Regions from separate parts of the Psychrosphaera sp. HA2-10 genome, predicted to be linked through region 2. Evidence: predicted binding sites of a transcription regulator. Region 2 holds the regulator's gene; each other region holds the start of a gene.
What was found. The regulator sigma-54, encoded in region 2, starts transcription at its own class of promoters, with help from an activator protein. The targets are predictions, from matches to a motif close to GTTGGCACGNNNNTNGNNT.
Positions count from the first base shown of each region.

Region 1: a site for sigma-54 is predicted at 3,718-3,736, ahead of ACZ1GV_RS09695 (FlgO family outer membrane protein). Genes of this name have one in related genera too.
Region 3: a site for sigma-54 is predicted at 3,827-3,845, ahead of ACZ1GV_RS04190 (Lcl C-terminal domain-containing protein). Genes of this name have one in related genera too.
Region 4: a site for sigma-54 is predicted at 5,406-5,424, ahead of ACZ1GV_RS11475 (nidogen-like domain-containing protein). Genes of this name have one in related genera too.

Region 1 is NZ_CM146341.1:2,116,536-2,124,104, reverse strand. Features, by position in the region: gene suhB (inositol-1-monophosphatase) at 1-169, opposite strand, end outside; gene ACZ1GV_RS09710 (DUF2750 domain-containing protein) at 355-714, opposite strand; gene ACZ1GV_RS09705 (YgiQ family radical SAM protein) at 822-3,131, opposite strand; tRNA gene ACZ1GV_RS09700 (tRNA-Arg) at 3,367-3,442, shown strand; gene ACZ1GV_RS09695 (FlgO family outer membrane protein) at 3,773-4,381, shown strand; gene ACZ1GV_RS09690 (FlgO family outer membrane protein) at 4,391-5,203, shown strand; gene ACZ1GV_RS09685 (FlgO family outer membrane protein) at 5,232-6,002, shown strand; gene ACZ1GV_RS09680 (hypothetical protein) at 6,051-6,593, shown strand; gene ACZ1GV_RS09675 (dipeptidase) at 6,688-7,569, shown strand, end outside.
Region 2 is NZ_CM146341.1:2,367,657-2,375,225, forward strand. Features, by position in the region: gene ACZ1GV_RS10820 (calcium/sodium antiporter) at 1-738, shown strand, start outside; gene ACZ1GV_RS10825 (KpsF/GutQ family sugar-phosphate isomerase) at 755-1,720, shown strand; gene kdsC (3-deoxy-manno-octulosonate-8-phosphatase KdsC) at 1,720-2,286, shown strand; gene lptC (LPS export ABC transporter periplasmic protein LptC) at 2,286-2,843, shown strand; gene lptA (lipopolysaccharide transport periplasmic protein LptA) at 2,836-3,324, shown strand; gene lptB (LPS export ABC transporter ATP-binding protein) at 3,340-4,065, shown strand; gene ACZ1GV_RS10850 (RNA polymerase factor sigma-54) at 4,118-5,611, shown strand; gene hpf (ribosome hibernation promoting factor) at 5,645-5,932, shown strand; gene ptsN (PTS IIA-like nitrogen regulatory protein PtsN) at 6,024-6,473, shown strand; gene rapZ (RNase adapter RapZ) at 6,476-7,336, shown strand; gene ACZ1GV_RS10870 (HPr family phosphocarrier protein) at 7,350-7,569, shown strand, end outside.
Region 3 is NZ_CM146341.1:898,182-905,750, reverse strand. Features, by position in the region: gene ACZ1GV_RS04205 (diacylglycerol kinase) at 211-642, opposite strand; gene ACZ1GV_RS04200 (DUF2884 family protein) at 702-1,481, opposite strand; gene ACZ1GV_RS04195 (Lcl C-terminal domain-containing protein) at 1,566-2,105, opposite strand; gene ACZ1GV_RS04190 (Lcl C-terminal domain-containing protein) at 2,102-3,730, opposite strand; gene ACZ1GV_RS04185 (Grx4 family monothiol glutaredoxin) at 3,925-4,269, opposite strand; gene ACZ1GV_RS04180 (Fe-Mn family superoxide dismutase) at 4,480-5,061, shown strand; gene ACZ1GV_RS04175 (XTP/dITP diphosphatase) at 5,213-5,812, shown strand; gene hemW (radical SAM family heme chaperone HemW) at 5,814-6,998, shown strand; gene trhO (oxygen-dependent tRNA uridine(34) hydroxylase TrhO) at 7,139-7,569, opposite strand, start outside.
Region 4 is NZ_CM146341.1:2,516,608-2,524,176, reverse strand. Features, by position in the region: gene ACZ1GV_RS11490 (invasion associated locus B family protein) at 1-387, opposite strand, end outside; gene ACZ1GV_RS11485 (nidogen-like domain-containing protein) at 456-1,832, opposite strand; gene ACZ1GV_RS11480 (dipeptidyl-peptidase 3 family protein) at 2,054-3,724, opposite strand; gene ACZ1GV_RS11475 (nidogen-like domain-containing protein) at 3,950-5,353, opposite strand; gene ACZ1GV_RS11470 (GNAT family N-acetyltransferase) at 5,632-7,164, shown strand; gene ACZ1GV_RS11465 (hypothetical protein) at 7,225-7,569, opposite strand, start outside.

The DNA.
Region 1 (7,569 bases), 250 kb from region 2:
CCTGAATTGTAGAGATGATTGCTTGCTCCGCTTCAATATCTACGTTGGTCACAAAGTCATTTGCGCCTTTCAGCTCTGACTTAACCATATCTAATTGCTCATATGCTTTAGCAATAATTTTACCAGCATTTCGCGCAGCACGGACTGCGATGTTTAACATCGGTTGCATTACAATCACCTATTTTTGAAAAGAACGTAATAAAGAATAGTAGTAAAAAAGCCAAAAAAAGCCCCACCTAAACTCAAATAAAGAGAGGTGTGCGCACTAATATTCCAAATTACTAAAGAACGTTTTTTAATCAGGCGCGCATTGTAGAGATTTTTCTACAAAAGTAAACCAAATTCGACGAAAACCTATAATTTTTCTAGGTCTGCAATACGTTGACTAAACTCACCAAGCTCCAGTTCTGGACACTCACCATCGTCTTGCCAATCAAGCCCAACAATAATATTGTCTTGGCTTAAGTCTTCTACCCAAAACTCTAACCATTCCGCAACGGATATTTGCGTCGGCGTGTAACTTGCCCATTCTTCTGTACAGCTTTTTTGAGCTATAGATTCACGAGACCAAAGTAAAATAACATCTGTATCTTCAAATTGAATCGAGTCAACGATGACCCAGCCCTCAGAGTCTTTGTCGTGCAGAGCCCAAATCATTTGGGTCGCTTTTACTTCTTCAAAAAATTCATTAATTGTTGTGCTGTCATTCTTCATATTTGCTCTCTAAATTCGTTAGTGTTTTATATAAAAAGAGCCTTTTTTAAAAGGCTCAATTCAAATTGCTATTACAAAATAGGGTCGCTATCAAAGCGTAATAATATCTAAATTCGGCTAGGCTTCTTTTTTGCGGGCGGACGGCCAGAAGACTTACCTGCTGTTTTGCCCTTGGCCTTAGGCTTGTTATCAAACTGCTGCAATCCAGAATGACGTGTAAGCGCTCTTTGGCCCTTATTTGCGCCTACTTGAGGTTTACGTCCACCGTTCCCTTTACTGCGGTTCTCTTCATTTGGCGACGCAGGAGGAACTAAATGATTAGGACCATGACCAATAAGCTTAGTTAAACCCATTTCTTTTAAGGCGTGGCGGATCATTTTCCAGTTTTGTGGATCGTGATAACGCAAAATAGCTTTGTGTAGGCGTCGTTCTTTTTCACCACGAGGAATAGGCACAACGTCATTTTGCTTTTTAACTTTGTGTAACGTATCAATTTCGGTGTGATACATGGTCGTCGCCGTAGCCATTGGTGATGGATAGAAATTCTGAACCTGATCTAAGCGGAAACGGTTTTCTTTTAACCATAGCGCCAAATTGATCATGTCTTGGATCTCTGTTCCAGGGTGCGCCGCTATAAAGTACGGTATTAAATACTGCTCTTTACCTGCTTCTTTTGAATACTTTTCAAAGAGCTCTTTAAATTGGTAGTAACTGCCCATCCCCGGCTTCATCATTTTTGATAAAGGACCTTGTTCTGTGTGCTCTGGTGCAATTTTTAAATAACCACCAACATGGTGAGTTACCAACTCTTTTACATAACGAGGATCTTGAACCGCTAAATCGTAGCGAACACCAGATGCAATTAAGATCTTCTTAATGCCAGGCAATTCACGCGCTCGTTGATAAAGATTAATCGTCGGTTCGTGGTCAGTATCCATATGACTACAAATGTCCGGATAAACACAAGATGCACGTCGACATGTAGCTTCTGCTTTTTCAGATTTACAACGCAACATGTACATGTTGGCCGTTGGTCCGCCTAAGTCAGAAATAACACCAGTAAAGCCTGGCACTGTGTCTCTTATTTGCTCAATTTCGTTAATGATCGAGTCTTCTGAACGACTCTGAATAATACGACCTTCGTGCTCTGTAATTGAACAGAAAGTACAGCCACCGTAACAGCCACGCATGATATTCACCGAGGTTTTGATCATGTCATAGGCAGGGATTTTTTTGCCGTCGTATTTTGGGTGCGGAACTCGGGCGAATGGCATACCAAAAACAAAGTCCATCTCTTCTGTTTCTAATGGAAATGCTGGCGGGTTAATCCAAACGCTTCTGTCACCATGGCGTTGCATCAATGCTTTTGCGCAGCCTGGGTTGGTTTCTTGATGCAAAATTCGGTTAGTGTGTGCGTATAACACTTCATTTTGAGAAACTACTTCAAAGGCAGGCAGTTTTACATAAACTCTATCCCACGGGCGACGCAATTGAGATTTAGATTTTTGTCTGTCATACGGTTGAACAACAACGGCTTGGCTAACGCCGGTCGCGTCGGCTGCACTTTCCTGAATGGCCTCGTCTTTATTACTACAAGTATTTGCATCGTACTCTTGATAAGGATTCATTTTTGGATCTATGATGCCAGGCTTATCAATATGCGTAGAATCAATCCCTTGCCAATCCGGTAATGCTTCCTTAACAACAATAGCGGTGCCACGAACATTTTTGATTTCTTTTATATCTTCACCCTTTGCTAGGCGATGAGTGATCTCTACAAGAGGTCGTTCGGCGTTACCAAATATGAGCATGTCAGCTTTAGAATCAAAAATAACAGAACGACGAACCTTATTTGACCAATAGTCATAATGGCCAATTCGACGAAGACTTGCTTCAATACCACCAATTACAATTGGTACGCCTTTAAAGGCTTCACGACAACGCTGTGAATATACGGTAACGGCTCTATCAGGGCGTTTTCCACCTATATTGTCAGGTGTATAAGCATCGTCATGACGAAGTTTTCTATCGGCGGTATAACGGTTAATCATTGAGTCCATGTTGCCAGCGGTAATACCAAAATAAAGATTTGGTTTACCTAAACGCATAAAGTCGTCTTTGCTGTGCCAATCAGGCTGATCTATTATGCCAACACGGAAGCCTTGCGCTTCAAGCATACGGCCAATTACCGCCATACCGAAACTTGGATGGTCGACATAAGCATCACCAGTAACAACAATAACATCACAACTATCCCAACCGAGTAGGTCCATCTCTTCGCGTGTAGTCGGTAAAAAAGGTGCAGGCCCAAAGCATTCAGCCCAATACTTTGGATAATCCCAAAGTTTTTTATCGGTTTTTACCGTGGCCGCAGGCGGCTTAATTGGGGAAGTTGGTCGGGCTTTGTTTGCTTGCATTTGGACTACCTATATAGATTCAATTTCACAGTAGCTGTGAATGGACGCGCGATTATACAGACTTTTAGGCTAAAGGTGAAAAGCATTAGAGAAATTAATCGTATATTTTTTAGACACAGAGCTATCTGTTTGAGGAATAGACAAATTTAAATGATTTTATGTGGTTAAACGGACATTTATAAAATAATAGTTGCTAAAGGTTTTTGATACTGTGTAAATTAGTTCTAACTAAAATGTCCCCTTAGTTCAACTGGATAGAACAAGGGCCTCCTAAGCCTTAGATACAGGTTCAAGTCCTGTAGGGGACGCCACTACCTCCGCTTTAGTCATGGTTCAAGGCCTTAAAAGTATTCAACTAAAATGCTGTTATATTTTTAGCGCTGAGTGCGAACGCAAATTTGACTGAACATTTTAATAAAAAAGTTAAACATAAAACGAAGATTGAAAGTCCAAAGATGCGAAACGTTTAAATAACCCATAGAGAGAGTGATTTAGTAATTGGCATGGGATGTTACTTTGCTCTTCCTTGTTACACGATATAAAGTTGTGCTATGCCTGTACTATGTTGTAAGCATAAATGCGTTAATCTGGCACTTTAATTGCTTTAGTAAACTCAGTATTTCATTTTAGGCTTTAAATTTATGAAACTGTTGTTATTAATCATGGTGATTAGTTTAGCGGGTTGTACGACGATTGAGCGTCTGGCTGAATTGCAAAATCCCCCAGTAGAAAAGGGGTATGAGCAATACGAGCCAAGTCGCCAGGGCCAGTCTTTTCATTATCACGTTGAACAATTAGCTCGTCAGTTGCTAAACACGACTAATCAATTTAATGTCAGTCAGCCTATATTAGTAGGCACATTTTTGCCATCTGATACATTGTCGATGGAAACCAATCAATCCATTGCCCCTTTTGGCATTCAAATTCAAGAAAGTTTAGTGACGTTTTTAACGCAAGCCGGGCTTAAAGTCACTGAGTTTAAAGTTCAAACGCAGGCAGATATTGCGCCTACGGCTGATATTTTTATGAGTCGAAACGTAAATAGTTTAGAAAAAAATGTTACGGCCGATTACTTACTAGTAGGCCATTACATTCAGCAAGAAAATGAATTAATTGTTAATGCCAGGCTGATCGACCTGTCTGACAAGACCGTTGTTGCAGCCGCAACAGATTATATTCCAATGAATACAATGTGGAGCCATGAAAAGGTGAAACTTAAAAATGAACAACTTTATCGTGGCGAATACTAGGAGCAAGCAATGAAAAAAATTATTACCGCATTAATTGTAACAAATTTGGCCGCTTGTTCTTCAATGTCTGATTGGTCTTGGGAAGACTCTTATAGTCATGAAGAAAATATTGAACATGTAGAAGTGATCGACGAAGAACATAACATGACTGATACAGCGAACCACGATCAAGAGTTAGCTAGCTCAGCTGAGGTTGCACCACAAAAGTCTCGTATTGATAGTGAACAAGTGCCGTCGGCAAGTGACGCAAGCCTTAAGTTTCAAAACGATTACCGCCAACATTTACTGACAAGAATGAACGAAATTGGTCGAAATCAGCCAAATCGTTCAAGTCGTGATAAAAACATTAATTTTTATGTTAGAGGTTTAATGCAAGACCTAGTTTCAAACATGAAATATGTGAACGCGAGTACGCCAATAGCGGTGACCAGTTTTGTGATGTTAGATAGCAATTTTCAATACGCCGATATTTTAGGTAAGCAACTATCAGAAAGCTTCATTCACGAAGTGCACAAATTTGGCATTCCGGTTATTGATTTTAAAGCAACTGATTTTGTAAGAGTTACGCCAGATGGAGACTTTATTTTTAGTAAGGACTACCTTGAATTAGAAGGTGACTTACCTATTAAATATGCCGTTGCTGGTACGTTAACAAAACAACTTAGTGGTTATTTAGTCAACGCAAGAGTGATAGGTGTTGAATCAAAAGCTGTTGTAGCTTCAGCGCAAGGATTCTTGCCTAATAATGTTGTAAATCAGCTAGTGTCTAGTGGCTTTAATGACGGCATTCCATTAAGTAGTACACAGCGCTCAGTCGACTAATAAAATGACTCGAAGCAAGAAGGTATATATGAAATTTAATAACCTAAAAATTAAATTGTCGTTAAGCATTTGTATCGCCACTATTATATCGGCATGCTCGTTAACGCCTCAGCCCGAGGTCGTGGTCGAAGTTAAAAACGAAGATATTTGCATGAATAAAAAGGGTGATATTATCGATTGCCCGCCTAATATTGGCCAGTTCGAAGCTTTTGATGGTCCTTCTGAGAATAAGGTAATAGTCGCAAAACCAATAAAGTCACAGTACTCACCAGAACCAAAAGTGAGCTCCGAGGATAACATGGTTTATATCCCGCAACATGGCTTAACCGGCAATCAACACTCGGTGTTGCTAAGTGAGTATATCGAGCAAATATCTAACAGGTTAATAGCAAATTTATCGAATGAGACCAAGCATGCCGTTGTTGGCATTACCTCGTTTGTTGATTTTAGTAATGACTTAGGAACGTTAACGCCTGTCGGTAATATTGTGGCAGAGCATTTTACAACGGAGCTTTTTCAAAACGGCTTTACCGTTTCAGATTACAAGGTAAAAAGTGCCATAAGTGTCACGCCTCAGGGGGACTTTGTATTTTCACGCAACGCAGACAAACTCGGCGGTTCAGAATCGATGACACACGTATTAACGGGCACTATTATGTATCAACAAACAGGTCTGTTAATAAACGCTCGTATTGTTAATTTTGACAATAAGTGGGTCATATCAACGGCGAGTGGATTTATCCCTTACTTTATTTTAGATACTGTTATTCCTCAAAACGCCAAGCAAATCGTATTATAGAGTCAGCTGATGATGAAGCGGTTGCCCTGTTTACTTACGACTTTGTTAATGAGTGGTTGCGCTTCGTTACCTCCTACCGTTGTGACTAAAACGGTATTTAACGTTACTGAGTATACTAAGCATGAGTTAGATGAGATAGAAGAGCAGCGTCGTTCGTTAGGATCGCCGGCCGACTTACTCGATCCTTTTTATACCCGTCTTAAATACTACTTATTAGTCGAAGCCGATATAAATAAGCTTTATGACCGGCTAGCGCCACATATTGAAATGGCAACACCAGCACCAAAACTAAAACTGATGCCAGTTCAAGGAAAAATAAAAAAAGCGGTATACCAAACTCGCGCCAATGAAATTATCAATGAGTTTGTATTAAATCGTATCGAAGCCTATCAATTTGTTAATACTTCAAATTCATCATCAGATCGACCAGTCTGGGTTATCCAACCAGAAGTGACTTTAGAAAATAATAAAGTGTACTTAAAACTGCGACTAATGGATGAGAATGGCAATATAAAACAGACGCTTGGCAATAAATCCACGTTAACAGACTACTTCTTTTTTAATTATATAGACGGCATCCGCTTTGACTAACTAAGTTAGTTTCATATCGTTTTTAAAAGTGTTTAAATAAGAAAATCTATTCTAGCTCCGCATCTTTATTAATTATTACAAAATAGGGAATATTATGAAGTCGTTATCCGTTACTGCTATTTATGCTGCTATGGCCTTGTCATTTCTGTCATCAAGCCAAGTGAATGCCATCGAAGTGTCTCAAAAGGCCAAAGATATCGCTCAAAATACGATTATTGTTGATAGTCATATTGACGTTCCATATCGTATAAATAGACGATGGGAGGACGTTACAGTAGCAACTGCCAAAGGTGACTTTGACTACCCTCGTGCTAAAAAAGGCGGGCTCAATGCGCCGTTTATGTCAATTTATCTTCCTGCAACAATGGAAGGGCCAGGTAAAGACTACGGGGTACAACTTGCGCACCAACTTATCGATTCGGTAGAGGCTATTGCCGCGCGCGCCCCTTCAAAATTTGCAGTTGCTTATTCTACAAAAGATGTCGAAGAGCACTTTAAAAAAGGGCTTATTTCCTTGCCAATGGGAATGGAAAACGGCAGTCCAATTGCGGGTAGTCTAGACAATTTAAAAATGTTTTATGATCGCGGTATTCGCTACATCACTTTAGCGCATTCTCTATCAAACCATATCTCAGATTCATCATACGATTTGCGTCGAAACTGGAAAGGTTTGAGCCCATTTGGTAAAGAGTTAGTTGTTGAAATGAACAAGCTTGGCGTTATGGTTGATATTTCACACGTTTCTGATGCTGCTTTTTATCAAGCTATCGAAATAACAAAGGCTCCAGCTATAGCGTCACACTCATCATTACGTCGTTTTACACCAGGATTTGAGCGTAATATGGATGATAAAATGATTAAGGCACTGGCAAAAAATGGTGGTGTTATTCAAATAAACTTTGGTTCTAGTTTTGTGTCTCAAGAAACTAGAGATTGGCAAGACAATTTAAGCAAAAAGTTTGAAGAAGCTGGCACC
Region 2 (7,569 bases):
AATATTACTAATATTCTTTTAGTCTTGGGTATCACTACTTTAGTTCGCCCGTTATTAGTTTCATCCTCAACGCTGTATCGAGAAATGCCAGTTTTATTAGGGTTTACTCTATTGGCTTGGTGGGTATTAGCCGACAACTATTTGTCTTTTAATGAAGGAATATTACTTCTCGTCTTGTTTTTCGTATTTATCGGCTACCTCATTTACCTAGCAAAACGTCCTAATTCGGCTGCAACTGATTTACTCCTTGCAGAAGTTGAAGGTGACATTCCTGATAACCTCCCAACTCTTAATGCCGTGTTTTGGGTTATTGCGGGTTTAGTTTTATTGCCATTAAGTTCTCACTTTTTAGTAGACTCTGCTGTCATAATTGCTCAGCACTTTGGAATAAGCGAGCTCGTTATTGGCTTAACTATCATAGCAATCGGTACAAGCTTACCTGAGCTCGCCGCCAGTGTTGCCGGCGTTTTAAAAGGTGAAGATGACATGGCCATAGGTAATGTTATCGGCTCTAACATTTTTAATATTCTTGCGGTATTGTCAGTAGGGGCGTTAATTAACCCTAGCGAAATTGACCCATCGGCTGCATCGCGTGATATTTTTGTGATGATAGGTGCAACTGTATTATTGTTAATTATGGCAATGAGTTTTGCGCAACGCACTCGACGTATAAATCGCGTTGAAGGTTTTATTTTACTGTCTGCGTTTGTTGGTTATCAATTCTTGCTATTTGCCTAAGTTTAAGGTTTTAACTATGAATCCTTTAGTTTTATCTGCATTAAAAGTTATCGAAATTGAAAAAAATGCGATAGAGAATTTAGTCCAATCTTGTGACGAAAATTTTGTTGCCGCGTGTAATATTATTATGGGTTGTAAAGGCCGAGTGATAGTAACGGGCATGGGCAAGTCGGGACACATAGCTAATAAAATTGCAGCTACGTTAGCAAGCACAGGCACTCCTGCATTTTATGTTCATCCAGGCGAAGCAAGCCATGGCGATTTAGGAATGTTCACTAAACAAGACGTTGTCCTTGCGCTTTCGAACAGTGGCGAAACGTCTGAAATTGTTACTCTACTGCCAGTTTTAAAACGATTTGGTTGTCATATCATTGCTATGACAGGTAATAAACAATCAACTTTAGCGCAAAACAGCGATGTTCATCTATTTTCAGGTGTAGAAGAAGAAGCCTGCCCGCTAGGCTTAGCACCGACCGCTTCAACGACGGCAAGCCTTGTACTTGGCGATGCCCTCGCCGTTTCACTATTGGAAGCAAAAGGTTTTACAGCAGAAGACTTTGCACTAAGCCACCCCGGAGGTGCTTTAGGTCGTAAGTTATTACTAACAAACAAAGATATAATGCATACAGAAGATCGCATCCCTGTTGTTAGCGATCAAGCAACCTTAAAAGAAGCGATAATCGAAATGTCCGCCAAAGGTCTTGGCATGACTGGTATCACCGACAAGGACAACACCTTGATTGGTATTTTTACCGACGGTGATTTACGCCGCTGGTTAGATCATGACTCATTTAAAACGGATCTTAAAATTACCAATATAATGACGACAAACGCTACCTCTTCAAAAGCCAACGTATTAGCAGCTGAAACGTTAACTTTAATGGAAGCCAAAAAAATTAGTTGTTTATTTGTCATTGACGAGCACAACAAACCCATCGGTGCGCTTAATATGCATGATTTACTGAAGGCTGGAGTTATTTAATGAAACGATTTGAAACCTGGTATCAAAAAGTCTCAACTGACGTCAGTGCTCGCGCTAAGAATATTAAATTGCTTATTTGTGATATTGATGGCGTGTTTTCAGATGGTTCTGTATACATGGCTAATAACGGTGAAGAACTCAAAGCATTTAATACAAAAGATGGCTTCGGGCTTAAGTCTTTAATGAATATAGGATGTGAAGTTGCAGTCATTACCGGGCGACGCTCTAAAATTGTTGAAGACCGAATGACAAGCCTAGGCGTGAAATACATATATCAAGGTATGGAAACAAAACTAATCGGTTTTGATCAACTGTGTGCAGACTTATCCGTCACCCCATCACAAGTTGCTTTTATTGGTGATGATTTCCCTGATGTACCAGTGATGCAAAAAGTCGGGTTGGCTATTTCAGTTGCCGACGGCCATCCTTATGTAAAAGAGATTGCACACTACTGTACCGTTACTCATGGCGGAAAAGGTGCCGTGCGCGAGTTAACCGATCTGCTAATCATGGCACAAAAAGGTGAAGCGTTTATTACCAGTAATTTTGAAGGTTCAAGTACCTAATGAGACTTAGATTACTTGTTCTCCTTATTTTTGTTGGCATCAGCCTTTACCTTTGGTTTCCAGCTTTTACCAATCAAAGTAATGCTGATGACTCAGAAGAGCCTGTGTTAACGCCTGACTTCACTGCAACATTACTGCATCAAGAAATGTTCGACAAAAACGGTACTTTAAAGCAAGAGGTGTTCTCACAAAAAATGGAACACTACGCCCAGTTAGCTTTGACTTACTTCGAGCAGCCCGAATTTATTATTTATCAAAACAATGCTCCGTTTTGGCGATTAGCCGCAGATCTTGGCAGTGTTCAAGATGGCCGACTAACCTTAGACAGTAACGTTAAAATGTACCAGTTAACCAATAACGAACTCGTAACCAGTATTGAAACCCAATACTTAGAAATAGATCTCGACACTCAAGTCGTTGAGACCGACAAGCCAATTATAATTCGCGGTGAAAAAACAACTATTGAAGGGCAAGGTCTAACTGCCGATCTTAAAGCTCAAACAGTGAAACTTAAACATCACGTAAGAACAATTTTAAAAGGGACGAAAAATGACTAAATTCATCAAGATGACGCTTGTTATGCTTGCGTTTGTTGGCGTTAACGCTTTTGCTAACGACGATCTGATTATTGATTCTAAAAACCAAGATCTTGATTACAAAAATAACACTATGTATTTCAGCGGTAACGTAAAAATACAACAAGGGACGCTCACGATCACTGCTGATGAATTATATGTAATTACAAAAGACGGCGTAGGCGAAAAACTAATAGCAAAAGGCAAACCTGCTCGCTTTTTGCAAAATGATCCTAATAACGAAGCATTAGAGGCCACAGCATTAGAAGTCGTTTATATGATTAATGAGCGTATTTTAGAATTGAATGGCCAAGCTAAATATAAGCAAGGTAGCTCGATTGTTGAAAGTGGTAATATCGTATTTGATTTAAATGCACAAAGAGTCAAAGCTGATGGCGACAAGTCCACAGGTGGTCGTGTAACTACTACGATAAAAACGAAAAAAACACAGCCAAATAATTAAGTAGAGAAATTAAATATGACCAAGTTGGTGGCAAAGCACTTAGCCAAATCCTATAAAAGTCGTCAAGTTGTTAAAGATGTGAGCTTGTCGGTAGAAGCTGGTCAAGTAGTTGGCTTGTTAGGACCAAATGGCGCCGGTAAAACAACAACTTTTTACATGATTGTTGGTTTAGTGCCTAACGATAAAGGCTTAATTCAGCTTGATGATATCGATTTGAGTCACGAACCGATGCATGTAAGAGCTCGCAAAGGCATTGGTTATTTACCACAAGAATCGTCTATCTTTAAAAAGCTGACAGTTTCACAAAACATAATGTCGGTACTAGAGATGCGAAAAGATATCGATGCAAACCAACAAGCTGATTTGCTTGATGACTTAATTGCTGAATTCCATATTGATCATATTCGCGATAGTCTTGGCATGGCATTGTCTGGTGGTGAGCGACGCCGCGTAGAAATTGCAAGGGCATTGGCTGCCGATCCAAAAATTATTCTATTAGATGAGCCTTTTGCGGGTGTTGATCCTATATCTGTCATAGATATAAAGAAAATAATTCAACAATTAACAGCAAAGGGAATTGGTGTACTTATTACCGATCATAATGTCCGTGAAACACTTGATGTCTGCGAAAAAGCCTATATCGTTAGTCATGGAGAGCTTATTGCTGAGGGAACTCCGGCTCAAGTGCTAGAAAGTGACATAGTTAAGAAAGTTTATCTTGGTGACCAGTTCAAACTTTGATATTTTGGTAGCACGAATAAGTTTATTTTAGTCAGTACTTTACTGGGATCAAATGAGACCAACATTACAACTTAAAATGGGTCAGCAGTTAACAATGACCCCGCAATTACAGCAGGCTATTCGTCTGTTGCAGTTGTCGTCATTAGAATTGCAACAAGAGATCCAAGAAGCCTTGGATAGTAATCCTTTGTTGGAAGCTGATGAAGAGCATGGCTCAGTTGAACAAATCGATTTACCACAGGACAACCATGATCGTCATGAAAATGAAGCCTCTGTTTCATCTAACGACGACGATATCGAGTGGACGCGAGAAGAACGCGATACAAACGAAAATATACAAGATCAGACCATAAGTGATGACTTGCCCACAGATTCCAGTTGGGATGACTACATGAGCGCAGCTCCTGCAAGCTCAGGCCCTGCTTACGACGGTGAAGACACCGTTTATCAAGGTGAAACAACTGTTGATATTCAAGACCATCTAAAATGGCAATTAAATCTATCCCCTTTTTCCGAACATGACTTAGCTATTGCAACAGCCATTATTGATGCTATTGATGACAAAGGCTTTTTGACGGTATCTGTTGAGGATATCGTTGAGTCTGTAGACATAGAAGATGTTGAGATAGAGGAAGTTGAAGCGGTTTTAAAACGCATCCAACACTTTGATCCCATTGGTGTTGCAACGCGAGGGTTACAAGAGTGCTTGTTGGTTCAGTTAAAGCAATATAGTCCTGACACACCTTGGCGTGAAGAGGCTATTGAACTTATTGCTGAAAATATCGACCTCTTAGCGAACCGTGATTATCGCACTATAATTCGCAAAACAAGATTAAAAGAATCAGAATTAAAAGAAGCACTAGACTTGATTCAACAACTGAATCCAAATCCCGCAAGCCTAGTTATAAAAGACGAAATTGACTATGTAATTCCAGATGTTACCGTCGTAAAGAAAAAAGGTCGTTGGTTAGTAGAGCTAAATCCTAATTCTATGCCTAAAATTAAAGTGAACGAACAATATGCTTCACTGTCTAAAACTTCAACCAATAGCTCTGATGCGCAATTTGTTCGTTCACACTTACAAGAAGCAAAATGGTTTATTAAAAGTTTAGAAAGCAGAAACGACACTTTATTGAAGGTATCTAATTGTATCGTGCAACAACAACAAGCATTTTTTGAATACGGACCAGAGGCGATGAAACCAATGGTTCTAAATGATGTAGCAGAAATGGTCGATATGCATGAGTCCACGATATCGCGTGTGACAACACAAAAGTTCATGCACACTCCCAGAGGAATCTTTGAGTTAAAGTATTTCTTTTCTAGCCACGTTAGCACCGAAAATGGTGGTGAATGTTCATCCACTGCAATACGGGCTTTAATAAGAAAGTTAGTTGCTGCAGAAAACCAAGCAAAACCGTTAAGTGACAGTAAGATTGCTGATATTCTGGCCGAACAGGGCATCCAAGTAGCCAGAAGAACTATCGCAAAATACCGGGAATCGTTAAACATTCCCCCTTCAAACCAGAGAAAACGATTGGTTTAACAATCCATTTTATCAATTCAGAAGGAAGTGCATATGCAAATTAATTTAACTTGTCGTCATGTCGATGCAACAGAGTCTTTAAAAGAGTATGTTGATACGAAATTTGCAAAGTTAGAACGTCATTTTGACCATATTAATAACGTCCACGTGATTTTAGACGTTGAGAAACTCAACCAAAAAGCAGAAGCAACCATGCACGTAAATGGTGGTGAACTATTTGCGGCATCCGAGCATACTGATATGTATGCTGCAATTGATTCCTTAATTGATAAACTTGACCGTCAAGTAATTAAACATAAAGAAAAGTTAACTAGACATTAACTCTTTTTATTAATTTTAAAGCGCCATGGACGGTGCTTTTAACCAATCTTTTGAGATTTAAATCAAAAGAGTAAAGCAGTAAAAGATAACCATGAATGTAAAGCTACTCCTGCGACCTGAGTGCACAAAAGTGCTGACAGATTGCCAAAGCAAGAAAAAGATCCTCGAACACATCGCAGAGATCGCGAGTACAAAATTACCAGATCTCACTTGCACAGATATACTCTCGAGTTTGATGAATCGAGAAAAGTTGGGAAGCACAGGAATAGGAAATGGCGTTGCTATTCCTCATGGAAAAATAAAACCAAATGAAAGCCCAGTGGCGGTATTAATTGTTATCCACCCTGGCATTGATTACGATGCAATAGACAATAGACCAGTTGACGTATTTTTTGCGTTACTCGTTCCCGAAGATCAGTGTGATGTGCATTTAAATACGTTAGCATCAATCGCAGAGATTTTTGATAATAAAGAAATGCTTCGTAAAATAAGAAGCGCCGAAACTGATAATGATCTTTACCAAATAATTGAAGCTGCTTAATCATGCATATATTTATCGTTAGTGGCCGTTCAGGCTCAGGGAAGACTGTCGTATTAAGAGTACTAGAGGATCTAGGCTACTATTGCGTAGATAATTTACCGGTTAATCTATTACCTGCATTATCACACTCCTTATCTAAAAATTATCCTCAAGTTGCCGTCAGTATTGACGTTAGAAACTTACCCAGCTCTGAACAAGAGTTAATGGATAATTTAGATTTCTTACCTAAAGGCGTAAAGACGACCGTTCTATATATAGATGCTAAAGATGACGTATTAATTCGTCGCTATAGTGAAACAAGACGCCTACACCCTTTAACCAAAGGTGATGCGTCATTACCTGATGCAATCGCACAGGAGAGTAAGCTTTTAGATGGGTTATCGTCTAGAGCAGATTTATATATTGATACCTCGGATTTAAATGTTCATCAACTAACCGAGATGGTGAGAGAAAAGATATTAGGGAAGTCTGATAAAGAACTTATTATTACGTTCGAGTCCTTCGGTTTTAAATATGGTGTACCAAATGATATCGATTTTGTATTTGACGCTCGATTTCTACCAAACCCTCATTGGGAACCAGAGCTTAGAGCATTAACCGGTTTAGACTTACCTGTGAAAGATTTTTTCTCTAGTCAACCACTTGTGAATAAATTCATATTTCAAATCAATAACTTTATGTCCACCTGGCTACCTCACTTAGAGCGTAATAATCGTAGTTATTTAACGATCGCAATAGGCTGCACCGGAGGAAAGCATAGGTCTGTATATATTGCTGAAACGCTAGCTGAGCAATTCCGTTCTCGTGGAAAAAATGTAAAAACTCGCCATCGAGAGATGAGCCGTTATTTAGAGCAACTGTAAGGTCACAACCCCAGTGTTATCACGAACAATTACAATCCAGAATAAGCTTGGGTTACATGCAAGGGCTGCGACGAAATTGGCGCAACTCGCCTTACAATTTGATGCAAAAGTTCAAATACAACAAGGTGATAAAACCGCCAGTGCGGATAGCGTCATGGGCTTACTAATGCTTGCAAGTAATCAAGGTAAAGAGATACACGTTACCGCAACTGGGAGCGATGAAAAGCAAGCTC
Region 3 (7,569 bases), 1.5 Mb from region 2:
CCTTTTATTTTTATTTTGTTTTTATAATATTTTTTATTTATTTTTATTATTAAAAAAATTGACCTCAAGATTTATACAGTCATCAATGACGGGTTGCAAGGCTATACCTGTACATTGCATAAATATGAAGCAAACTGTTTAGCGAATAGTCGGTTTTTACACCTAATTTGTTATTTATATCTGGTTTGTTATTTACATCTGGTTTGTTATTTATATAAAAAGCTTAATGAGATGCGCGGCCCACACTATACCGGCAATGATAAGTGATAATGTCACTGCGGCGCTGGCAAGATCTTTTGCTCGCCCTGACAATTCATGATGCTCTAGTCCGACTCGGTCAACCACAGCTTCAATGGCCGAATTAATAAGCTCAACAATCAGCACGAGTAACATCACGACAATAAGCGACACAAAGTCCATCATCGACTCTGTGATAAACCAGGCTATAGGCGCGAGCAGAATGAATAAAATGAATTCTTGGCGAAATGCGGCTTCATGTTTAAAAGCGGCTTTAAATCCTAAGATTGAGCATTTTGTTGCTTTTAAAATACGGCCAATACCGTTGCCATTTGGCTTTTCATTGTATTTTTGAGTCTGGTCTTGAGTCTGCTTTTCAAGCGGCGGTTGTTGATTTAAATTCATTGATTTGGTCTGCTAATTTTTAACGGCATGTTTTGACAGCTTCAGTTTAGATATAGCGCTTAATTATTACGACTCAAAATATCATACTTTCGTAATTGCGGTATTTGATTCTGTAGTCTTGCTTCCGTTTTATCGAGCGTTTCAAAACGTTCGCAAAAAGCGGCCGCTTTGCCGGCCAGTCGGTTGGCGTTGTAGGCTAATGTTCGCTCAACACTACTACTTAGCTTCTCTACACTTTCGTCAACGTCGAAACCTTGACCTTCTACAGAACCTTCACTTTGGCGATAAGCCTCGCCCATGGCTCCTAACATGACTCGCATTGAGTCGGTAACGACTCTGGAAATTTGTTCTGAAAGTTTGTCAGTAAAAAAGTCGTCGAGTTCATTTAAGCCTTGCGGAGCAATATAAAAATTATCACCACTGCGGGCGAATCGCTTTAATAAGCCGTATCTAAGTTCTAAAAAGTGATCTTCAATTTCTTGCGCCGCGTCGGTACCGGCAAAGTCTTTGATCACTTTATTTAATGCGTCAAAGCCAATGTCTAAACTGTCCATGGCGATGGTGACGATTTCTGGTAGTTCTTTTCGTAAACCTAAACTAAATTCACGCAATAAGTAGCGTTCTTGATCGGTAAGTGTGATGAGTTCGCCGCGAATAAATAACTCAGAGTCGTTGTTAATTTGCATTTGAGTGCGCCCCATTTCCATAATTCGGATGTGGTCTGGCGAGATCAACAATCCAAACTTTAGACGAATTGGGCACTCTTCCGCCGTAGCTTGCGATGTGAATACTAAGCTACATAGCGTAATCAGTGTTATTAAAATACTTTTGATAGGCAAAACTTCGACCACTTATAGGTTGCGACAATCAGGCGCAATTAAACACGATGTTAAGTGTGCGAGCAACCAGAGTTTAAATCCATGTTATTCAGCGTATCTGACCATGCGTACATAGAAATCGCTATTTTTGTCGTTGCTGTCGATTCGACCATTAAAAAAGCCTAATGCCCAAGCTTCGTCTTTTTTAGTGGCTGCTGTATTAGGTGTAGAGGACCAGTAATGCTGCGCGGGGGCGCCGTTAAATATGGTTAAGTTTGTTGCAGGATTGACACAGGCACGCTCCACAATCGAAGCTAATTCTTTGATATTCGGTACTCGCCAGTCGTCAAAGTTACCCGCTTGATAGGTAGATGAGGCTTGCAACGCTTCTTGCCAAGTCAGCCTTAGTGCCTCACCAGTACAAGTTTGAGATGTGCCATTCCATTGTTGCCCAACCACGCATCGCGCCCAGGCAAGACCTGTGGTGGAGTCAATAACCATTTCCTGGCTAATATCTTCGGTTATAAAGATGTCGGTTGGTAATGTCGCGTCTTTTCCTGGACAGTCTTGAGCCCAAGCATTTGATACCGACAAATTAAACACCGCTAACAAACCGGCTAGCGTAACAGAAAGTATTTTCTTCATGGATTTCTCACTAAACGTATATATGCGCCAGATGTGCCTTTAATTGCCGAATCGTCACCATTTCTAACGTCGATTACCCATTGCAATGTTTCATTGCCACCTTCGATATTTATTTCCGATACCCAATAAAATAAGTGATTGAGTACTGCAGGATCCGGTGAGTTTGGGAAAAAGTCAGTTGGGAATAAGTTCGCTTTATCAAGTTCACCATAATCAAGAATTTGCATTAATTCTAAGTAGGTAGGCAATCGCCAGTTAGCCCCGCCACAGAAGGTGTCATCATTCACTTCTTCAATAAAGGTTTCGCTACCGCAGCTTGATGGATGTGAACAAGATAGTTGGCCGGGCAATGTGTCGTCAATGCTGTAATAATTTTCTACGCCATGTAATTCGCTGTATTGCGGAGTCGCATTAGCAACTTTAACTTCCCATACTAATCCGGTGAAATTATCACGAATACAACTAAAAACGAGTGCATCATTTGGCAGTTCATCACCGTTTATATCAAATTTTGTAAAGTCGAAGGTTTTATCGCCAGCACCACTTTTGTCAATGGCATCTCTCACTGAGTCACGACCTGAGTCTGCATCTTGATTTGGGAAGTTTACGTTATCACAAGGCACAACGTCGGTTGCGCCATAACATTCAATGACTCCAGAGTCGTGCAAACTGCCTAAATTTAGCGGGTTTACTGTGATGTTAACGGTATCTGATTCGCTATTACTGGCATTATCAATAACCGTCACTTGAAAAGTGAGTAACTCTGTTGAGTCAACGTTTGGTGCAAAAAATTCGGCAATACACTGGTCGGCATTGGTCAAGGTTACGGTAATGCCCGTTAACTGCTCCCACTGGCAAGACAAAACATTATCTATTGAAACACTGTCGGAGGCATCTAGTGTGACTTTTGTGAATTCGTCAACAATTTGATCTTGGCCTGCAGTTGCTACTGTGCCTTCTGCGGCGGCAATTTGAATGTCTATCGTGTTGGTCGCTGTTAACCCAAAATTATCAGTCACTTGTAACTGAAAAGTGTAATTTGTTATTTGTGTTACATATGGCGCTTGAAAGGTGATCTCTCTTAAATTATTTGGTGAGAGTATTTGCAGCGCAGGATTACTATCCACTTGTGTCCATTGGTAGTAGCGAATTTCACCGTCAGGATCGATACTGTCTGCAGCCGATAACGAAATAACTTCAAAGGTTTCATAAGGTGCAACAGCATCGGTATTATTAGTAATGCGCGCAATCGGCTCTTCATTAACGTTAGTAACACTGATGTTTATTGAGTCATCGACTCGTTGGCCATCTGTTGTGGTGTAGGTTGCCTTAACCACTATCATGGTATCAACATTAACCGTTGGTGCCACCAAACTGACTTCTAGTGCTGGATCTATCGGAAAGTCGCTAATACTAGGCCCTTGAGTTTGAGTCCAAATTACGGAGCCATTTTCTGGATAAATTGATGCCGTTAAGGCAAAAGTTTGCCCTTCTAATACGGTAATGTCGTTACCTATATTAATGCTTGCCAAATTGTTACCAGACTGATCGGAAGATTCACTGCCAGAACAAGCGGTGAGTATTAAGGTAAATAACAATACAAATATTAAATAATGACTTCTCATTTAATTGGTTATCCAGTTTTAACGTTATTTAATGATTTTTGTTAGGCTAAATATTAACTGCCGGAGAAACAAAAATTCATCTCTGTTGCCAATACGAAGCAATAATTACGCCAGCGCCTATTAAGGCTAGTATAAAAAAAGGCCAGTTGAATAATCAAATGGCCTTTTCTGAAGTTCAGTCGAATATAAGTTTATTATTCTGCGCTGTCTTCTTCTGTTTTATATTTTGCTGCAGTTTCTTGAATTAATGGCTGTAGTTCACCTTTTTGGAACATTTCCATAATAATGTCACAACCACCAACTAATTCACCGTCTACCCATAACTGTGGGAATGTTGGCCATTCTGCATAACCTGGTAATTCAGCTCGAATATCTGGGTTTTGCAGAATATCAACATACGCAAACGGTTCGCCCACTTGCATTAATGCTTGAGAGGCTTGTGAAGAAAAACCGCATGATGGCAATTTAGGGCTACCTTTCATGTAGATCAAAATTGGGTTTTCTGCGATTTGTTTTTTAATTTTATCAATGGTTTCCATTGCAACCTCTTCTTTATGGTAAATTTTTACACGACGACTAGACTTATGTCTGATCTTAAAAATAAAATACGGCGTTTTATAACTTTAGACTTGAAAAACAAACTTTAAGTCATATTTATTGATAACGTTACAAAACTGATACTTGAGTAAATTAGTCAAGTTTTATAATCTTATCAGCAAACATAAACAAAGCCAACGGAGACAACCATTATGGCATTCGAATTACCAGCACTACCATATGCAAAAGATGCATTAGAACCACACATTTCAGCGGAAACGTTAGACTTTCACCACGGTAAGCACCACAACACTTACGTTGTAAAGTTAAACGGTCTAATCGGTGGTACTGAGTTTGAAGGTAAGTCATTAGAAGAAATCGTTAAGACTTCTGAAGGTGGTGTATTTAATAACGCGGCACAAATCTGGAACCACACTTTCTACTGGAATTCATTAAGCCCAAATGGCGGCGGCGCACCAACTGGCGCACTTGCTGACGCTATCTCTGCAAAATGGGGTTCGTTTGAAGACTTTAAAGCGGCGTTTAACGACAAAGCAGTAAATAACTTCGGCTCAAGCTGGACTTGGTTAGTTAAACTAGCTGACGGTTCTTTAGACATCGTTAACACGTCTAATGCTGGCACTCCAATTACTGAAGCAGGCGTTACTCCGCTAATGACTGTGGATCTTTGGGAACACGCTTACTACATCGATTACCGCAATGTTCGTCCTGAATACCTAAACGGTTTCTGGGCACTTGTGAACTGGGAATTTGCGAATAGCAACTTTGCTTAATTCGTAATTATTTGAAGACATTAGTCAGGATTGAGCATTTAGCCAGCTTGATTTTTAGTCATAAAATAAATAGTAAAGCGCTGAGTTTATTGTGAACTTAGCGTTTTTTTTTGCGTATAATACCCCTCATACAAATAAGTAGGGAAAGTAAATGAAAGAGTTATTACTCGCTTCGGGTAACCAAGGCAAAGTAAACGAATTACAGGAAATCTTGAGCCCTTTTGGTTTTAATGTTGTAGCGCAGAAACATTACAATGTTGACGAAGTGCCCGAAACAGGCACGACGTTTGTCGAGAACGCCATTATCAAAGCACGTCACGCATCTAAAGTGACAGGCTTACCATGCGTTGCCGACGACTCTGGTTTGGAAGTGGATGCGTTAAATGGCGCACCAGGCATTTATTCTTCTCGTTTTGCAGGCCCTGATGCTACAGATGGTACCAATATCGATAAACTGCTTTCGGTACTTGATGGTAAAACTGTCGCACAACGTAAAGCCCGTTTTGTTTGTGTTATCGTATTTATGCGTCACGCCGATGATCCTTGCCCTATTATTTGTGAAGGCTATTGGGATGGCGTTATTGCTGAAAAGCGCTCTGGTGAGAGTGGTTTTGGTTACGATCCGGTTTTTTATCAACCACAATTAGATAAAACCGCGGCACAATTATCACCTTCTGAAAAACATGCGCTGAGCCATAGAGGCCAAGCGTTAAAGCAACTTGTTGATAAATTTAAAGAGCTAGGAATATAAGTTGCCCTCAAATTCATCCAACCGTGTGTTAATAAACCAACTACCACCTCTTTCTCTTTATGTACACATCCCATGGTGTGTACAAAAGTGCCCTTACTGCGACTTCAATTCACACGCTTTAAAAGGTGGTATTCCTGAAACAGAATATGTTGCACACTTACTAGATGATCTCAGTGCTGATTTGCATTTTGTTCAAGGCCGGCAATTACAAACCATTTTCTTTGGTGGTGGTACGCCTAGTTTATTGTCAGAACAGGCGATGGCGACACTTTTAACCGGCATAGAACAGCGTATTCCTTTTTCTGAAAATATAGAAATAACGTTAGAAGCGAACCCTGGCACCTTGGAAACTAACAAGTTTGAAGGGTTTGCGAAGGCAGGTGTGAACCGTATTTCTATTGGTGTACAAAGTTTTGAATTAGAAAAGTTGGTTCAATTAGGGCGTATTCATAACAGCGAAGAGGCGTTAAAAGCCGCTGGTTTTGCTCATAGTTCGGTGTCTACTTTTAATTTAGACTTAATGCATGGCTTGCCAAATCAATCAGTTGAACAAGCGCTGGCCGACGTGAAACAAGCCATCGCCTTAGATCCTTTTCATATTTCTTGGTATCAATTGACGATTGAACCAAACACCCTATTTCACTCTAAACCGCCTGTACTGCCAGATGACGATGTACTTTGGGATATTCAGCAACAAGGGCATGAATTATTGAGCCAAGCAGGATATGAACAGTATGAGATATCGGCTTATTCAAAACCTGGCCATCGCTGCCAACACAATTTGAATTACTGGCAGTTTGGTGATTATTTAGGTATTGGCTGTGGCGCCCACGGCAAAATCACGGTTAAAACACCGGAACCGTCGTCTTCCGTCGAAGTTATTCGAACCGAAAAGATTAAGCATCCTAAAGGCTATATGGACTTAACAAAACCTTATGCATATAAGCAATGGACAGTTGAACCTGACGAATTACCATTTGAGTATTTCATGAATCGACTGCGCCTTAAGTCTATGTTTAATATGGAAGAGTTTGAGCAAAGGACGGGGTTGGCGAAAGAAAGTCAGTTAGCACCACTAACAAAAGCTTTAGAATTGGGGCTTTTAACTCAAATTGATGCTAATTCTTACAAAACCACCAGCAAGGGAATAAGATACTACAACAACTTAGTGGATCTTTTTTTGTAACTAAGTGGTGGTTTTTAACCTCAGTAAAATTAACATTTCAACTGTGACAACTTACGTCATAAAAAAAGCGACCTTTTGGTCGCTTTTTTGTTAAACGTAGAGCTACGCATCTTTGATGCAGTCTTAGCTTCGCATTAATGTTATTTCTTTTGCGAGGCGCGAGCCACTTCTTTTTGCTTACGCTTTTGTTCTTGGCGCGCAGCAATAACTTCTTTAGCTTCTGAGCCTATATGCTCTTCACCACGCGCTTTCGCCAATTCTATTTGCTTTTGACGCTCTGCAAAACGTGCACGCTGCTCGTCTGTTACTTTGTCAATACAATGCGGGCAAGACACGCCTTGTACGTAGTGCTCAGATTTCATTTCGTCTTCGGTAATTGGCATACGACAAGCGTGGCACTGATCATACTGACCTTTGTTTAGGTCATGATCCACGGCAACACGGTTATCAAAAACAAAACACTCACCTTCCCACATGGTTTCTTCTTTTGGCACTTCTTCTAAGTACTTCAGAATGCCGCCTTCTAGATGATAGACTTCTTCAAAACCTTGTTCTTTCATATAAGCTGTTG
Region 4 (7,569 bases), 150 kb from region 2:
CGTCCCATTAGTTAACTCTTTTTGCATTTGCTCATCAATTGCAATATTCGTTTGGCATAACTGAGCATTACACTCAAGTATCTTAGCTTTAATATCTTTGTTGTTATCAATTTTTATTCCGATACCAGCTTCTTTTAACGCATTACTTCCAAGTCTAACGGAAAGGACATCCATGTTTTTTGGCATTAAAGCAACATTAATAGATGCAACTATACCGGCTTTTTTACCATTATCAGCAACGAGGGATTGGTGGATGTAACATAAGCTAGATTTACAACTTAAAGTCCATTCACCCAATTTTTCCGATGTGGCTTGTGCTGAATTAGAAAATGCTGATGCCGAACTAGAAAGAAACAAAAAGCCAAATAATAAGGTATGAAATTTCATTTTTACTCCATTAAAAAAGGGGACGAATCCCCTTAGTTAAACATAATACTTATAGAAATGCGCTGGTGTTACAGAAGCTTTTTCTTACGACGAGCAACTAAAACTAAGCCACCCATTGCAATTAACATTAAAGCTAAACCGTTTGGTTCATTTACTGAGGTGACAGAATCATCAACAAATTCAGTAATTGCTACCTGTCTAACTTGTGTATTTACAGGAGCACCAGTTGGATCACCAACAAAAGAAACACCAGTAACAAATGCGACTGGATCATTCGGGTCTAGCATCGCGTCAACATCAATACCTAAAATACGGAATGAAGACACGCCACCTTGTGCAAAAACGTGCTCAACACCACCGGTAAGTATTTGATCGAAAACCCAGCCATTGGCAGTCATTAACCACAATTCAAACAAGTTGTCGTCAAATCCAGTAGGTAGAACTACAGAATAGAAATTAATACCAGAATCCGAATAGTAGTCATAACCAACAGCAACATCCGGATCAATAAACACCACTTGTTCAGGCACTACCACTAAATCGAAGAACCAGCCTGGTAAATCAGACACGCCTTCCACAGGCATAAACGGGTCATCGCTTGTACCAGAACCAGTTCCTGTGCTTGTTGGATCTTGAGGAACCGGCGGTTCTTCAGCAAGTACGTTATCTAAAGAGTTTGTAAGTTGTCCATTTGTATAGCTAAAACGCCAAACACCCGCTTCGCCAATGTTTGAGCCAGTGGTTAACTCTTCTGTCACACCTACAGTGCCTGATTTAGGCAACAAAGTGCTCTGCTCAACGCCGTCTATTTCAGTAATAATGCCAGCAACGCCGATGTCTTCAGCACTACCTAGTGAACCGTCCCATTCTAATTGTCCGTATCTGAACTCAATATCATAGTCCGTCGCAACGGGTCTATCATTGAACCATTCTGTAACGTTACTTGGATCTGTACGGTCGATAATAACTAACTGGAAAGTATTTCGTGCTTGGCTCTCACTGCCTGCTTCAGCAACACCATCCCAAGTATAGGCAATAGTAGAATAGTCGTCGCTTATTCCAAAATAAACAGAACCGCAGTCATCGCAACTAAGATCCACAGAACTAGTGAATGGCGCTAATATACCAAAGTCACTAGGGCCACCAATTGCAAAGTCAAGCGGGCTATCCAGAAGGACTGGAATTTCACTTTGAACAGCACTTACATAACCATCTTTTGATACTGAGGCCGTATTGATTAATGTGTCTTGATATTTAAAGGTTTTAGTACCAAAAAATAAGCCGCTAATGTCATGATATTGATTAATTATTTCACTGCCGTATGTAGTTGAATTAGCATCAATACCTACGTCGTTGAAACCGGTAAGAATAGGGTCTGCATTTGAAACGAATGGCGATAAGCCAATCATTAAACCTGCGATTAAAGAAAGGGATTTATTTTTCATATGGAAAAAGTCCTTTTAAATGAAATTTGAGTTCTACTTTCAACAAGCAAGCTTTACGCCATATATATGGGGTGCAGTAGAACTAATTACACTGCTATGGCCAATCGCCCTATATTATTACCATAGAGAGTGTTTTTAATTTTAAATGACCACACATAAGTGTTTGATAAAATTTATAAAGTGTCAGCTATTGTAAAAATAACTGACACTAAACGGTGTGTTTATAAGCCTAACACTTGCTTACCTTGTTTAAAGGTAATATCCACAGGTATGTTTGCCTTAGTCAGTTTTGCTAAATCAGCTTTTAGGTCTGCGTTAATTAGTCCTTTTTCGGCTACTAATTTAGCAACGCCGTCATAATCACCATCACCTTGAAGTTTTAAGATGATGTTAGATAATCCATCAATGGCTGCTTTCATTTTGTCGATATCAACGCTATAAAAGCCTTGCTCATCACGGCTAAAAGCACCTTGCTCTTTAAAGTAGTTAAAGCGAACCATGTTGGCTTTACCATGGGCACTTGATGCGCCAAAACGAACAGAGCGGAATATACCGGCCATGAATGTCGTGTAATAGTCTTCAAGCGTACCCTCGTCAATCGCACCTTTTTCAAGTAGCTGACGGATCATATACAGACCTAAAATATCCGCTTTGCCTTCTTCAAGTGCTGAAGCGTGTTCTTTTAACGCGCCACGTACAGTTTGATCAGAACCAACGACCTGTTTGATGCCTAAACCATGAGCTACTTCGTGGAACATAGTATTGGCAAAAAACGCAGTAAAAGTGACATTTTTACGTTGCTCAGGCACAATTAATTGCTCTGCAATTGGTACTAATATGTGATCAAACTTAGCTTGCATGGCATTTTTAAGCTGTAAGCGTCGCGTGCCTTTTTGAAGTTGTACTTCTTCATCGTTTGGTAAATTAATCGCAATGGTTTTGCTACCGGCGTTCGAATGGCCCGCGTAATAAATAACGTCATAGGCGTTTAAGTCGGCATCTGATCCCGGCGTTTCTGCTTTATATTTTGCAGGAACTGGCAAGCCTTGTTGTAATTCTGGTAAGTAGGCTGCGTATTTCGCTAATCGCTCGCTCCAGCTCATGTCTTTTACCAATACATAAGACTCAAATGCCGCGCGATAACCAAACAGCTGGTCTTCATAAGTTTCAATAGGTCCAATAACAACATCAATTGGGTTGTTCTTCATGTCCATCCAAGCAAAGTCTGATGCTTGATATTCGTCGGTTACTAATGCTTCAGCACGCATAGTAAGGTAGTTTTTAAACTCCTCGTCTTCTGCATAAGATGCTGCGGTAATTAACAAAGAAGCCGCACGGCGCATTTCACCTTGATATTCTTGATGATAAGGTGCGATTTCTAATTTGCCTTTTTTGTTGCGTTTAATCACTGAATACAAACCATCTTTATTATCAAGCTCTAGCTTCTCAAACTCAGATTTGGTCATATCCGCAGGATAAAACTCTGCGCCAGGAGACTTTTCTTGGTAGCCAGATAAAAATAATTTGTCGCCGTTTAATCGATCCCATGGGCCGTAGTTAATTTCTGCGAATGCACGTACTTTAGGATCTTTAATCTTGTCTAAAAACTCAGTTTTGTCTTCACCAAAGGCTTGTAACCAAAATAAATCGTCCATAATTTCAGATGCATCAATAAGAACTCCCAGCATCTCTTGTTGTTTTTGACTTAAGTGGCTTAAATCAGCAGTTAGCTCAACGGGGTGGTATATATCGAGTCGTGACTGCTCACCAATATATTCAACAGTTTGCTGGCCGTTCGAGTTAACGTCAGAGTCAGATGGTGTTTTAGAGCAGGCCACTAACAAACTAGCAGCGATGGCAGTTAACGCTATTTGCTTAAGTTGGGTTTTCATATTGAACCTCAGGAGAATAATATTTTGTTGTTATTAAAATTTATAGTACGCCAACAAATTTTTTAAAAAGAATAATAGCAGCGTAGAGTATCTGTCGTTTTTATCATTTCTAACACTAACTTGCATTCTTTAAAGCAAGTTGATCATGAAATTGTAGAAAAATTGGCAACAAAAAAGGGACCGAAGTCCCTTTAAAAAAGTATTTGTTTAAAAGATATTTAGCGTTTACGCCGCTTTTACCTTTTTCTTACGTTGTAGTGCAAGAAAACCACAGCCAAGAAGTAACAGTAGTAACGGGCTAGGCTCACTTACATCGGTGGCATCTGCCACAAACTCAGTGATAGGAACTTGGCGGATTTGTTGATTACCCGAACCAGTAAATGTAAGGCCGGTAACAAATGCATTTGAGTCTGTTGGGTCAACCATATTTGAGATATCAATACCTAAAATACGGAATTCAGTAACACCTGTTCCACCAAAGAAATACTGCTCGTCTGCGTTTAGGAAAGCAGAGAATTCCCACACGCCATTAACCAATAGCCATAATTCGTAGTTTGCATTAAAACCGCTAGGTAAAATGACAGAAGCAAAGCTAGAACCGTTATCAACAAAGTAGTCATAACCAACAGCAACATCAGGGTCGATAAATACGATTTCACCAAAGTCTACGTCGAAATCAAATCCCCAACCATTTTCACCCTCAGAAATTGGCATAATTGGGTTTGACGGAGTTTGGCCAGGTTCTAAAAACGTTCCATCACGGAATGAAAACGTCCAAATACCGTCTTGACCAGTATTTGAAGTGTTAGCCAACTCAACAACGTCTTGCGTTAATGCACCTGGAAGTGAGTAGTAATTTACCGACTCAATATCTTCAACAGCAAGTTCGCTAGACGCTAATTCTGCCACTTGAGGAGTCGGGATGCTTTGTGGAAAATTTACAGGGCCACATTCTTCAATAGGGCATTCACAATCGCCATTTGGACACTCACAGTCTCCACCCGGACATTCACAGTCGATTTCACAACCATCGCCTGGGCCACCGCCATTAAAACCGTTGCCCGCCGCAAAACCGGCTTGCGCACTATCGGCCCACTCTAATTGCTGGTAACGAAATTCAATATCAAAGTCGCCGTCTACACCGGTGTCACCAGAACGATCAATGAGTACTGCTTGGAACGTATTACGTTCACCAGATCCTGAATTCCCGAACTCAGCAACGTCATACCAAGTTACCGCTGTAACGCCTTCTTCTGGCGATCCAACATAAATATTTCCGCAACTAGGGTTTTCTTCCGAACCACAAGATACATCCACATCACCCCAATAAGGTGCAATCATAGGAGCAGAAACGGTTTCAAAACTTTCTGGAGTGTAGTCTCTATAACCATTACCAAAAGTTAGGTTACCGTTAGAGTTCACAAAAAATGTGTTATACGAATTGTTAAAAAAATTAACATTAAAAGGTAGGTTTAATTCATTGCTAGAGCCGTCATCAACAAGAGGTAACGCTTGCACGCCAAGCCCTAATTCACCGCCCATGCCGGTTAATATTACGTCAGCCTTGGATTCTTGCGATAGTGCAAGAAATACCACCACAGCGCAAAATAACGTTTTAATAAACTTCATTCAAAAGATGTCCTTATTAGAGTTTTAAAATATGATGTATCTAGTTGCGACAAAGCAAAAATAAAGCCAACCGTTAAGTTGTTGATTTAAATGTTTTTTATTTGATTTGTTTTCATTGGTGTAAAAATAGCCGACAATAAACCTAGGGTTTTCAACAGGTTGTATTTTAATTGGGTACAATGGTTTTATGAATAACAACGGTTGTTATTGAACTAAAATAAATGCGTTTAAGTATTTGAACGTGTTAATGCAAAGATATTTTAATAATTGGAGTAGGTATGTCTGTGGAAAAAACGCATTTAGAGATCTGTAACCTTACTAAAGGGCAATACCCGGAAATTAAGACCTTAATGGATCGAGCTTACCCAGACCTTGGCGGAGCATGGCCGTCTCACACTATTTTTAGATTAATAGATCAGTTCCCAGAAGGGCAAATCGGAATTGTTGATGATGGTGTGTTAGTTGGGATTGCATTGAGCGTGCAAGTTGATTACTCACGTTTTTCAAACCCACATACCTATGAGGATATTGTTGATGGTCATGACCGCGTTTACTCCGATGAGGAAGGTGATGCGTTATACGGCCTTGATGTTGTTATATCACCTACACACCGAGGCATGCGACTAGGCCGACGATTATACGATGCAAGGAAAGAGCTGTGCAGACAATACAATTTAAGAGCGATTTTAGCAGGCGGTCGAATTCCGCTTTATCATAACTACAGTGATGAAATGTCACCAACGGAATACATTGAAAAAGTAGATCACAAAGAATTATACGACCCTATTTTGAGCTTTCAGCTATCCAATGATTTCCAAGTAAAACGTTTACTTAAAAAGTACTTGCCTGAAGATCAGGGCTCAGTCGGTTATGCCACTTTATTAGAGTGGAACAACATAATGTTTGAGCCGACCGATACTGTGCTTGAGTCCACTAAATCTATTGTTCGTGTTGGAGCTGTTCAATGGCAAATGCGTTGTGTTGAGTCAGTTGAAGAATTGTTGAAACAGGTGGAATATTTTGTTGATACGGTATCAGATTACCAAAGTGACTTTATTCTATTTCCAGAATTTTTTAATGCGCCACTAATGGGCTTAACCGAACAAAGTAATCAAACAGAAGCTATTCGTTATTTAGCTGAATATACAGAAACATTTAAAAACGCCATGTCGCGTATGGCAATCGAGTACAACGCCAATATTATTACCGGCTCAATGCCTCTGGCTGAAGGTGACAAGATTTATAACGTTAGTTATTTGTGTCATCGAAGCGGAAAAATAGACGAGCAAAGAAAAATTCATATAACGCCTCATGAACAAAACGATTGGGTTATTCAAGGCGGTGATAAAATTGCCGTATTTGATACTGATGCAGGACGTGTAGGAATACAAATTTGTTATGACGTTGAGTTCCCTGAGCTGTCAAGAATCCTAGCCAAACAAGGCTTGGATATTTTATTTGTGCCATTTTGGACAGATACAAAAAACAGTTACTTAAGAGTACGTCATTGCGCGCAAGCTCGAGCCATTGAAAATGAATGTTATGTTGTAATCGCAGGCTCAGTGGGTAATTTACCAGAGGTTGAAAGCCTTGATGTGCAATATTCACAATCTGCGGTACTAACACCGTCGGACTTTTCGTTTCCACATGATGCAACATTAAATGAAGCAACGCCGAATACAGAAATGCTGCTGTTTAGTGACTTAGATATGGACAAATTAAAGGTATTGCACAGTGAGGGTACGGTACGAAACTTAAAAGATCGCCGTGAAGATTTATACAAAGTGCTGTTAGTAAATGAACAGCAGTAATAGCTGGAATTAAAGAGGCCTGAACTAACAATGCAGCTGTAAGCTAAGACTTAGGCTGCATTACGTTCGTTTAGTCACAAATTCGCTAATATATTTTCCACCTTTTATTTGAGCGATTACACGCATAGTTCTTGAATCACCAGGATTAGTTAATTGCGCTCGAATAGGTGTGGAAAGCTTCCAATAAAAAGCGTTGTCCACTTGTGCTAATGAATATTCAATGGCGTCACCGTTATCATTAACAATAAATAAAGTGGCTGCATCTAATGCAAAAGTAGAGTTTACGTAGGTTTCGCCATTTTTATCGTAAATGTTTAATTGTAAATCACCCGCTTCTAAAACACAGATTTGCTCTAGAACATCGCATATACCTTGCTGCTGCATGATCACAACTTTGTCTTTGGC